One region of the Streptomyces sp. NPDC002324 genome, then DNA from elsewhere that is predicted to be linked to it. Evidence: riboswitches for the same ligand, from Rfam matches in the RefSeq annotation. Region 1 holds a riboswitch; the other holds the start of a gene.

Evidence for each region. A riboswitch is a leader RNA that binds a small molecule or an ion and turns the genes downstream of it on or off. The one in region 1 is predicted to bind cyclic di-AMP.
Region 2: another riboswitch for cyclic di-AMP. It lies ahead of ACWCRJ_RS25930 (peptidoglycan DD-metalloendopeptidase family protein); the one in region 1 lies ahead of ACWCRJ_RS28690 (transglycosylase family protein).

Annotation. Positions count from the first base shown of each region.
Region 1 is NZ_JBSFCF010000025.1:119,407-125,142, reverse strand. Features, by position in the region: gene ACWCRJ_RS28700 (FtsB family cell division protein) at 1-479, opposite strand, end outside; gene eno (phosphopyruvate hydratase) at 607-1,887, opposite strand; gene ACWCRJ_RS28690 (transglycosylase family protein) at 2,310-3,005, opposite strand; cyclic di-AMP (ydaO/yuaA leader) riboswitch at 3,010-3,209, opposite strand; gene ACWCRJ_RS28685 (transglycosylase family protein) at 3,392-4,456, opposite strand; gene ACWCRJ_RS28680 (cytochrome P450 family protein) at 4,684-5,736, opposite strand, start outside.
Region 2 is NZ_JBSFCF010000021.1:119,170-124,905, reverse strand. Features, by position in the region: gene ACWCRJ_RS25940 (SGNH/GDSL hydrolase family protein) at 1-680, opposite strand, end outside; gene ACWCRJ_RS25935 (DUF6250 domain-containing protein) at 862-1,578, opposite strand; gene ACWCRJ_RS25930 (peptidoglycan DD-metalloendopeptidase family protein) at 1,791-2,792, opposite strand; cyclic di-AMP (ydaO/yuaA leader) riboswitch at 2,797-2,956, opposite strand; gene ACWCRJ_RS25925 (alpha-galactosidase) at 3,259-5,334, opposite strand; gene ACWCRJ_RS25920 (tyrosine-protein phosphatase) at 5,556-5,736, shown strand, end outside.

The sequences.
Region 1 (5,736 bases):
CTGTCGGCGGCGTCGGCCTTGTCGACCCCGTCCCAGACATTGGTGTACCAGGGGCGGTCGGCCGCCCCCTGTGTCGTACGGGACTGCTTCGCCGCGTCCGGGTCGATCATGGTGTAGCCGGTCTCGCCCGGCATCACATAGTGCAGCCGCTCCCGGATGCGCTGCTCGGCGTACGCGTCGTCCTGCCAGCGCGCCTTGAGGTCGCGCAACTCCTCGACCCGCTCGCGCGCCTCCTGGCGCTGCCGCTGCGTGTCGGCGATCTCGGCGCGCTGGGAGACGTACTGCCTTATGGGATAGGCGAGCGCCACGATCATCGAGCAGAGGACGAGGGCGAGCAGCGCGGCCCGGCCGGTCAGCCGGGAGCGACGGACCTGGCGCTTGGCCTGCGAGCGGTAGACCCGGGCGGCCGTCTGCTCGCCCAGCACCTTCAGCCGGGTCGCGGTGGAGAAACGGTCCCGGTCCCGGTCCTTCACGGCCATGTCCCGCGCCCCTTCTTCTGCCTTCTCCCACGCGCACGCGCGTACGTCCCCGCACACGGTACGGGACCGGTACGGGGACGTACGTACGACTGGCGCGGGCTTGGCCCTCAACGGGTCAGCCGGCGGCTCAGCCCTTGAAGCGCGGGAAGGCGCTGCGGCCGGCGTAGACCGCGGCGTCGTCGAGGATCTCCTCGATGCGCAGCAGCTGGTTGTACTTGGCGACGCGGTCCGAGCGGGCCGGGGCGCCGGTCTTGATCTGTCCGCAGTTCACGGCGACGGCGAGGTCGGCGATGGTGACGTCCTCGGTCTCGCCGGAGCGGTGGGACATCATGCACTTGAAGCCGTTGCGCTGGGCCATCTCGACGGCGTCCAGGGTCTCGGTCAGCGAGCCGATCTGGTTGACCTTGACGAGCAGGGCGTTGGCGGAGCCCTCCTCGATGCCGCGGGCGAGGCGCTCGGGGTTGGTTACGAAGAGGTCGTCGCCGACGATCTGGACCTTGTCGCCCAGCTTCTCGGTGATGGTGTTCCAGCCGGCCCAGTCGTCCTCGAACAGCGGGTCCTCGATGGAGACGAGCGGGTACGACGCGACGAGGTCGGCGTAGTACTCCGTCATCTCGGCGGCGGAGCGCTCCTTGCCCTCGAAGGTGTAGACGCCGTCCTTGTAGAACTCGGAGGCGGCGACGTCCAGGGCGAGGGCGATCTGCTCGCCGGGGGTGTAGCCGGCCTCCTTGATGGCCTCCAGGATGAGGTCCAGGGCGGCGCGGTTGGACTCCAGGTTCGGGGCGAAGCCGCCCTCGTCGCCGAGGCCGGTGGACAGGCCCTTGGTCTTCAGCACCTTCTTGAGGGTGTGGTAGACCTCGGCGCCCCAGCGCAGGGCCTCGGAGAAGGACTCCGCGCCGATGGGGGCGATCATGAACTCCTGGATGTCCACGTTGGAGTCGGCGTGCGAACCGCCGTTCAGGATGTTCATCATCGGAACGGGCAGCAGGTGCGCGTTCGGGCCGCCCAGGTAGCGGAAGAGCGGCAGATCGCTGGCCTCGGAGGCGGCGTGGGCGACGGCGAGGGAGACGCCGAGGATGGCGTTGGCGCCGAGGGAGCCCTTGTTGTCGGTGGCGTCCAGGTCGAACATCGCCTGGTCGATCAGGCGCTGCTCGGTGGCGTCGTAGCCGACGAGCTCCGGGCCGATCTGCTCGATCACGGCGAGGACGGCCTTCTCGACGCCCTTGCCGAGGTAGCGGTTGGGGTCGCCGTCACGCAGCTCGATGGCTTCGAAGGCACCGGTGGAGGCGCCGGACGGAACGGCGGCACGACCCGTGCTGCCGTCGTCGAGGCCGACCTCGACCTCGACGGTGGGGTTGCCTCGCGAGTCGAGGATTTCCCGGGCTACGACGACGTCGATGGACGGCACGAGCATCTCCTTCATGGGATGTGACGCTGGTTGTGCGGGGCCGCTGGGGCCTGGCGACTAGAGCCTAACCGTCCCCGGGCCGTCGGCAGCCGACCGACCGTCCCGTGGACAGACAGACCGTACCCATTGTTCCCGGTCGGAACAAAGGGGGGTGGTCGAGAAAGTGAACAGAAGGAGGAGGCGGGCACGAAAAAGCCCCGCCCCGGTGCGTACGGGGGAATGCGCACCGGGGCGGGGAGCCCGTGGGGACGGGGGGACGGCCCTCACGAGGTCTTCACTATGGAGGACACGGCTGTGAGCGGGCTGTGGTTCAGCCGGGGAGCGGCCTGTTTTCCGGCCCGGCTGAACCTGCCCCGCCTGCCCGGCCGTGGGGGCGGCCGTGGGGTCGGCAGGCGTGTGGCGGCCGTCGTGGTCGCCGTGGGTCAGCTCAGGTGGAGCTGCTGGCCCGGGTAGATGAAGTCGGCGTCGTCGATGATGTCCTTGTTCAGCTCGAAGAGCTTCTCCCAGCCACCCTTGACGTTCTTCTTCGCGGCGATGGCGCTGAGGGTGTCACCGGTGACGACCTTGTACTCGCCGTCGCCCTTCTTGACCTTCTTGCCGGTCGGGGTCTTGACGGTGGCGCGCTCGGAGGAGCGGGAGGAGCGGGTGTCCTCGGTGCTCTTCTTGGTGCTCTCCTGCGTGCTCTGCGAGGAGGAGCCGGAGGAGTCGGCGTTGCCGGAAGAGGCGGCGGCGCCGTCGTAGGAGGCGCCGGACAGACCCTTGCCGCAGACCGGCCAGGCACCCTTGCCCTGACCGGCGAGGACCTTCTCGGCGATCGCGATCTGCTGGGCCTTGCTCGCCTGGTTGGCGGTGGAGGCGTACTGCGTACCGCCGTAGGCGGCCCAGGTGGAGGCCGAGAACTGCAGACCGCCGTAGTAGCCGTTGCCGGTGTTGATGGACCAGTTGCCGCCGGACTCGCACTGGGCGACGGCGTCCCACTCGGAGGCGGTGGCGGCGGAGGCGCTGCCGGCGGCCATCAGCGGGGCGGCGACCGCCGCGGCGCCGGTGACACCGACGACGGCGATGGCGCGAGCGGCCTTGGACGGACGACGGTGCTTGCCCTTGCTGGAAAACAGCATGGAGAGATCCCCTCACCGACGCCTGCGAGGTGAGCTGTCGGGTTCGGGCCGGTTGAGTTGCCCGGCCGCGCACGCTCGCCTCTCGGCTCACGTCGCGCGGCTTCACCCCCAGCCGGTTCCGGTCGTGCGCCCCCGAAGGGCCGCAACCGCCGGACCCGGCACTTACCTTGGGTCCCCCGCTCCTGCCTACGGCGCTTGACGCGACGACTGTTCCTCACGGCCGATGGCAGGATTCGGCGTGCCGACCGGGAGGGCCCGCTGTGGCGAGCGGTCACGACCGTAAACAGGTGATTGCCCGAATTTCAAAGACGATCAGGGGGTCTGTGATTCATCTCCCACAATGATCAAAACGGGCATTCAGGGTCGAACCATGACGCGAACTGCCGCTACTTTTCGCCCGTTTCGGCACCGACTTCGAGGGTCTGACCGGGAAGGATAAGGTCCGGGTCAGTTCCGACCGTGCGCTCGTTCTCGGAGTACAGCGTCCGCCACCCGCCGTTCAGGCCGAGCGAGTTCACGATGCCGGTCAGACTGTCGCCCACGCGGACGGTGTAGGCGCCCTCCGCGCCCTCGCTCGACGCGCCGCCGTCACGCGAGGCGTGACGGCCTGAGGTGGCGCCGTCGGCCTTGTCCGCCCCGGAGCCGGTGTCCGCGCCCTCGTCGGCGCTGGCGCCGCGATGCCGGCCGCTGCCGCCGTCGACGTCATCGTCGGCCGCGGAGCCGTCCGCCTGGCTGGAATCGTCCGTGTTCGCACTGCCGGATTCCTTGGAGCCGGTGCCGGTGCCGGTGCCGCTGTCGCCGGAATCGGTGGAGTCCGCGGCGTCGGAGCCCGCGTCCGGCTCGGTGGTCGCCTTCGTGGAGCCGTCGAGGGCCTTCGCGGACGCGTCCGACGACTCGGTCGACTCGGTCGATTCCTTCGACCCGTCGGAGCGCGTGGAGTCGGTGCCGTCGGCCGACTTGGCCGAGCCGGTGGACCCGGTCGAGTCGGAGGAATCCGATGCACCCGATGAACCGGATGCGCCGCCGGAGTCGGACGAGTCGTCCGCGACACCCGTGTCCACGTCGGCGGGACCCGAGTCGCCGCCCAGGTTGTGCAGCAGTCCGCAGGTGGACCAGACGCCTACGCCCTGGTCCGCGAGGACCTTCTCGGCGACGGCTATCTGCTGCGAACGGCTGGCCTGGTCCGCGGTCGTCGCGTAGTCGAGGCCGCCGTACTTCTCCCAGTTCTCCTGGGTCAGCTGGAGGCCGCCGTAGCGCCCGTTCCCGGTGTCCGCGCTCCAGAAGCCACCGCTCTCGCACTCCGCCACCTGGTCCCAGGTGGTTCCGCTCGCCGCGCTCGCGCCGGTGGCGCCGAGGAGTGGGATCGCGATGGCCGACCCGGTGACTCCCGCCGCGACGAGGAGAGCCGGAGCCTGACGGGGGCGACGGTGACGACCGTTCCCGGAGAGCATGCGGTTGCCTTTCACACGACAGCGGTGGTCTGTGCGACGGGCGCGGTGCCCCCTTCGCACTGACGTGTGAACGTATCGGCAGTCGATCAGTTGTCACAAGTTAATGCAGCGCAGATCACGTGAAGATCACAGAGTTGAGGGAGCGTCAATTTCTGGCTCGGAATGGGGTAGTGTTACGGCCCGTCCGGGTACAACTACGGGCCGCTCACGGCGCGATCACCACCCACTCACGGCCGCGCCCGTGGGGTGAATTCCACCGGAAGCGTGCGCAATCCACGCATGATGAGGCCTCCCCGCCACCGCAAATCGGCCGTATCCACTGCGAGTCGCAGATCGGGGAGCCGGGTGAGGAGCGTCGCCAGCGCGCTCTGGCCTTCGAGCCGGGCGAGCGGCGCGCCGAGGCAGTAGTGGATGCCGTGGCCGTAGCCGAGGTGCTGGTTGTCACGGCGGGAGAGGTCCAGGGTGTCGGGGTCCTCGAAACGGGCCGGGTCGCGGTCGGCCGCCGCGAGGACGACGAGGACCGGGTCGCCGGGGGCGATGTCCTGCCCGCCCAGCGTGAGGGGCTCGGTCGCGAAGCGCCAGGTGGCGAGTTCGACGGGACCGTCGTAGCGCAGGAGTTCCTCGACGCCGGTTTCGAGCAGCCCGGTCTCGCCGGCGGCGAGGGAGGTCTGGAGGCGGGCCCGCTGCTCGGGGTGGGTGAGCAGGGCGTACGTGCCGTTCCCGATGAGGTTGACGGTGGTCTCGAACCCGGCGAACAGCAGGATGAACGCCATCGCCGCGGCCTCGTTCTCGGTGAGGTGCTCCCCGTGGTCGGAGGCGCGGATGAGCGCGGAGATGAGGTCCTCGCCCGGGGCGGGGTGCTCGGTGAGCGCTTCCCGCTTGCGGTGGATGAGGTCGGCGAGGTAGCCGCGCATCTTCTTCACCGACCGCGCGACGCCGCCCCGCGGACCACCGCCATGCCGGATCATCATGCCCGCCCAGTCCCTGAAGTCGTCCTGGTCCTCCCGGGGAACGCCCAGCAGGTCGCAGATCGCGTAGATGGGGAGGGGGAAGGCGAACTCGTGGATGAGGTCGGCCTCGCCCTTCTCGGCGAACCCGTCGATCAGCCGGTCGGTCAACTCCTGGACCCGGGGGGCGAACTCGGCGACCCGCCGGGGTGTGAACGCCTTCGACACCAGGCGGCGGAGTCTGGTGTGGTCCGGCGGGTCGATGTTCAGCAGATGTGTCATCAACTCGGCCTTGCGCTCACCGGGGATGCCCGTCTTGCCCTTGGCGTGCGC
Region 2 (5,736 bases), on a different contig from region 1:
GGCACCAGATACTCCCGCGCCCACTGGATGTTGTCCCGCCGCATCTCCAGCGTGCCGCGCGGCGGCAGCGGGGGCCACGGCTGGTCGGGGTCGGCCGGGACGTCGACGCCCAGCACCTGACCGGCCCGCAGGGCGACCCGCGTGTGTCCCTCCGGCGACAGGTGCAGCCGGTCGAGATCCCAGGCCCGCCGGTCCTGCACCGTCTTCAGGGACCACAGGTCCAGCACGGGACACCCGTACCGGTCGGCGATGGCCCGCACATGCAGGTTGTACGTGGCGATCTTGCCGCGCAGATGCCGGAGCACCGGTACGTCACGGGTGTCGAAGCCGGTGGTCACCATGACGGTGCCGACGGCCGAGGTGAGCCTGGACACCGCGCGCTCGAACCGCTCGGCGACCTCGTCGGGATCGGTGCCCGGCCGGATGATGTCGTTGCCGCCCGCGCAGAAGGAGATGAGATCCGGCGCGAGCTCCAGAGCCCTCGGAATCTGGTCCGCCACGATCTGGTCGAGGAGTTTTCCCCGCACGGCGAGGTTGGTGTAGTCGAAGTCGCCCTCGGGCACCCGGTCCGCGAGGAGCACCGCGAACCGGTCGGCCCAGCCGACGAACCGCCCGTCGGGCCCCGGATCGCCGACGCCCTCGGTGAAGCTGTCCCCCAGCGCCACGTACGACCCGATCATCGTTCTGCTGTCATTCGAATCGTCTGCCACATCGGCCCATGATTCACCGTGGCATGTGACCTACGCGACCGTAATAAGGACTTGACGGACGGTGAGATAGACCACGGGTCAAGTGTTGGACAACCCGGAATACTCCAGGTCGGGATGGCCGCACTCCACCATCCCCACCCCCTCTCCCCCCTCAGCGGCGACCGCGCAACCTCCACACCCGGAAGTCCTCGATCCGGAAATGGCTCCAGGTGGTGCGGAAGGCGAAGTGCCCACTCGTGTACGGCGCGGGATCGACGTAGTCGAACACGAGCCGGCCGTTGTTCCACCACCGGACCTTCGACCCGTCGGAGACGATCCGCACCTGATGCGGCGCGTTCGCGACGAGCAGCGGCTCGGTGTAGTCGTAGATCAGTGGCCGCACGCCCGCCTCACCGACGTACCGGCGCAGGCGTGTCGTCGTGTTCGTGTTGGCGCCGTACCCGACGTAGTACGTCTTCAGGTGGTCGTACTCGGCGAGCGCGCCCGAACGCGGGGTGGCGAAGAGATCACCGGGTGAGCGCACATCGACGGCGTTCCAGAAGTTGTTGAGGTCGGAGACCCTGTCGTTGGCCCCGCCCGCCGAGACCGGCGTGGCCGTGTACTCGACGACGTACGGCCCTTGCAGTTTCCGCTTGAACCAGACCGTGGCCCCGGCCGGCACATCGACCTCCAGCACACCCCGCGATGCGGCGACCACCCCGCCCCTCTCCAACTCCACGGCCCACTGCCCGAGCCCGTGCCGGAAGTCGTCGGCGGCGATCAGCCGGCCCCGCCTCGGACGCGGGTGCGCGGCCGCCGTCCCCGCCGGAGCGAGCGCCGCGAGGGCGGCACCGGCGGCGAGGGCTCCGAAAGCTCTACGGGTGGTCATGACACTCCTGTCCCGATGGAAGGAAAGGGGAACGACGACGCGACGCGACGCGGAACCCGGATCCCCCCGCATAGAAAGCGCTTACGGAGATCACTGTGTACTTCCGTTCGCCCCCTGTCGAGGCTTCGGTCGGCCATGCCACACGACCGCAACACCGAAGGCCGGCCCCCAAGAAGCGGGGCCGGCCTTCGGTGTGGTTGAGGGACGGAACCTCAGACGCTGACGCCCTTCGAGCGAAGGTAGGCCAGCGGGTCGAGGTCCGAGCCGTAGGACGGCGTGGTGCGGATCTCGAAGTGCAGGTGCGGCCCGGTGACGTTGCCGGTCGCGCCCGAGAGGCCGATCTGCTGACCGCCGCTCACGGACTGCCCCGCGGAGACGGAGATCGAGGAGAGGTGGGCGTACTGGGCGTAGTAGCCGTCGGCCAGCCGGATGACGACCTGGTTGCCGTACGCGCCGCCCCAGCCGGCGGAGACGACGGTGCCCGCGCCCACGGCCTTGAGGGCGGTCCCGGTCGGGGCCACGAAGTCGACGCCCGTGTGGTAGCCGCTGGACCACATGCTGCCGGCGGTCTTGTACGCCGTGCCGACGGTGGCGCCCTGGATGGGCAGGCTGAAGCCGGAGCTGTTGGCCGACGAGGACTGGCCGTTCGACGTGGAGGCCGACGCCTGGGTGTCCTTGGACTCCTGCTTGGCGGGTGCGGAGGGCTTCGGCGTCGTCGACGACTCGGCAGGCTTCGAGGACTGCGACAGCTGCGGCTTCGACGACTGCGGCGTACCGCCCGACGCGGCCTGCCCGCCTATCGACAGCTTCAGACCCGGGTGGATCAGCGACGGGTCGGAGCCGATCGCCTCGCGGTTGTCCGAGTAGAGGCGCTTCCAGCCCCCGTCGACGTCCTGCTCGTCCGCGATCTTCGCGAGGTAGTCGCCGACCTTCACCGAGTAGGTCTTGGCCGTCTTCTTGGTGGCGGTCCGCTCCGCCTGCGCGGCCTTCTCCGCCTGCTCGATCCGCGCGCCCGCCTCGGCCGCGGCCTGCTGGGTGGCGATCGTGGCCGTCTTCTCGGAAGCCCCGGACACGGCGGCCGTCGGGGTGGCGGCCTGGGCGCCGGCGGCTCCGATCAGCGGCAGCGCGAGCGCAGCACCGCCGGTCCCGGCGGCGGCGATCGAGCGGGTGAAACGCTGGGACTTGGGACGGCGGTGCTTACCCTTCGCGGGCATGACGAATTCCTCTCCGGCGCCTGCGAGGTGAGCTGTCGGGTGCGGACTGGAGATGTCCGGCCGTGCTCGCGCACGGCTGTACCCCTAGCCTCTTCCGGAGACCGGAACAGGCGGTGATTCCTGTGGGTCCCCCGCTCCTGCCGTGGATCGGGTCGGTGTGCGGCTCCGGTCGGCGGCAGGATTGGGCGTCCGTCCGGATTGACGCCGAACGTAAGCGACTTGTGCCCACAGAGACAACCATTGGGACTTCCTGTGCGTCTTTCTACCTGATCCTTACATCAATCCACCATCACGCTCCGTCGAAGACCGGTCTTGAACATTTCCCAACCGCCCTGGAAACATGCGCGAATTACGTGCACATGGCGACAGCGGAACGTCACGAATATGACGCTGCTCACTCCCCTACGGGCCAGTAGGCTTTATTCCAGGGCTTGTTGGATTTAAAGCTCTATTTCGGACAGATCGCTCAAGTGCGACGCAGGTGGATAACCGTCGCATCGAAGTCGCCACGCAACCCCGTCGGCAACCCGTGGTGCAACAGAACGGCCCCTCGGTGCACTTCGCCCGTTTCGCGGCACTCATACACTTCTGTCGGGTCCAGTCCGCGCAGCCGGAGCGGAGCGGGCTGCTCACCGTAGTGCTGGGCCTGGAGCCAGGCCAGGACCACGACCTCGTCGTCGAGGACGTACTGCACGGCGCTCAGGCCACCCGTCGGCGGGCGCAGCCGGTAGAGATCACCGCGCTGCACGACCGGCCGGATCCGCTTGTACAGCTCGACCCAGCTCCCCGCCTCGGCCAGCTCCTCCTCCGTCCACTCGGTGAGGTCGCCACCGACGCCGAGCACGCCCGCCATGGCGCTGACGAAACGGAACCGCAGGGTGCTGACCCGGCCGTTGAGCTGGTTGTTCGGGCTGTCGGTGACCCATGCCGCCATGGTCCGGGCCGGGTGGATCTGGCTGAAGCCGTGCTGGATGGCGAGCCGGTCTAGCGGGTCGGTGTTGTCCGACGTCCACACCTGGTCCGTCCGGGCCATCACCCCGAGGTCGATACGACCGCCGCCGCCGGAGCACGACTCGAACGCCACCCCCGGGTGCGCGGCCCGCAGCCGGTCCAGCAGGGCGTAGAAGGCGTGCACATGCTCGATCCACAGTTTCTGCGGATACGGCTCGCCGGGCCAGCCGGCATCCGTGAAGCAGCGGTTGAAGTCCCACTTCACATAGTCGATCGGCGCACTGGACAGCAACGCGTCCAGCTTCTCCCACAGGTATTCCTGGACGTCCTCGCGCGCGAGATTGAGGACGAGCTGATTACGCAGCTCCGTCCGCTTTCGTCCCGGTTGGAACTGTGCCCATTCGGGATGCGCCCGGTACAGCTCGCTGTCCGGGTTGACCATCTCGGGCTCGACCCAGATACCGAACCGCATTCCGAGGGCGTGCACGTATTCGGCGAGGGGCTTGAGCCCCTTCGGGAAGCGGTCCGGGTTGGGCGTCCAGTCGCCGAGGCCGGCCCGGTCGCTCGTACGCGCCCCGAACCAGCCGTCGTCCACGACGAACAGTTCGACCCCGATGGCCGCCGCGCGCCGCGCGAGCGTCCCCTGCTGCTCCTCGGAGATGTCGAACTCGGTGGCCTCCCAGGAGTTGAAGAGCACCGGCCGGTCCTGGTCCGCGTCCGGGATGACGTACGTCCGCTGGTACGCGTGCCAGGCGCGGCTCGCCCCGCCGTGGCCGCCGTCGCTCCACAGGCCGGCGAAGACGGGCGTGGTGAACGTCTCCCCCGTCTCCAGCCGCAGCAGACCGGACTCGTCGTATCCGGCGCCGCCGGTGATCTGCACGCGGGCGTCCGGCAGTTGTGCGACCGCGATCCGCCAGGATCCCGACCAGCCCAGGGCGCAGCCGTAGACCTCGCCGCGCTCCTCGGTGGCGTCGGTGTCCAGGGCGACCCAGGGCAGGTGCTGGTGCCCGGTGTGGCCGCGCCGGCTGCCGATGACCTTCTCGCCGTAGGTGAGGTCGCCGCGCACGAGCCGCGACTCGGCCGCCCATCGTCCGTGCAGCTGGGACAGCCGCCAGGGCTCGTCCGCGCGCGGCGGCAGCGTCCACGTCGCCGAGTCGGCCCGCAGCAGCTCCACCGCCGGCCCGTCGTTGACCAGGGTCACCCAGCGCTCGATGACGTCGTCGCGCAGTCGGTAGTGCAGCGTGATCCCGAGCGCGCCGTCGGCGAACCGCAATCGCAGCTCGTCACCGTCCGTCTCGTACTCCCGGAAGGTCCACTCGGTGCCGCGCCGCTCGTCCGTGCGCACGGACAGGGCGGGACGGGTGAAGCGAGGTCCGCCCTCGACGGGGTACTCCTCGTGTCCGTCGACCGGGGCCTCGAACGGCCAGTACGGCAGCTGCTGTCGCGCGGCCAGCGCCTCGGCGTCGGCGAGCGCGATCCGGGGACCCCAGTGCAGGTGCAGCAGCTCGTCGTTCTCCGTGAGCCGCAGGGCATAGCTGCTCCTGGGCCCGGAAAGAATCCAGGTCCGGCCGTCTGTGCCGATTTCCAACATCAAGCCCCCACAGATTCGAACAGGTGCGATCAGGCGGCAACATCATCGCAGGTCGCTCCGCGCACTCGACGGGGCCTGTGGACAACCTCGGACGGGCGCGCCACGACCGCCTGTGGACAACTCATTGGCGTACGCACCCATGTCGTATCGTCGAGGGCGCGCCTCAGTGTCGAGGGTGCCCGTCGGTGATGCCGCCGACGGACGGATGGGAGGGAGCCCCAGTGACGCAGCAGATCCCGTCGACCGAGCCCGAGCTGACCGGAGTGCGCAATTTCCGCGATGTGGGAGGTCTGCCGACGGTGGACGGCCGCCGAGTGCGTCACGGGGTCCTGTTCCGCAGCGGGCACCTCGCGCACGCCACCGACGAGGACACCGCGTTCCTGGCCTCGCTGAACCTGCACA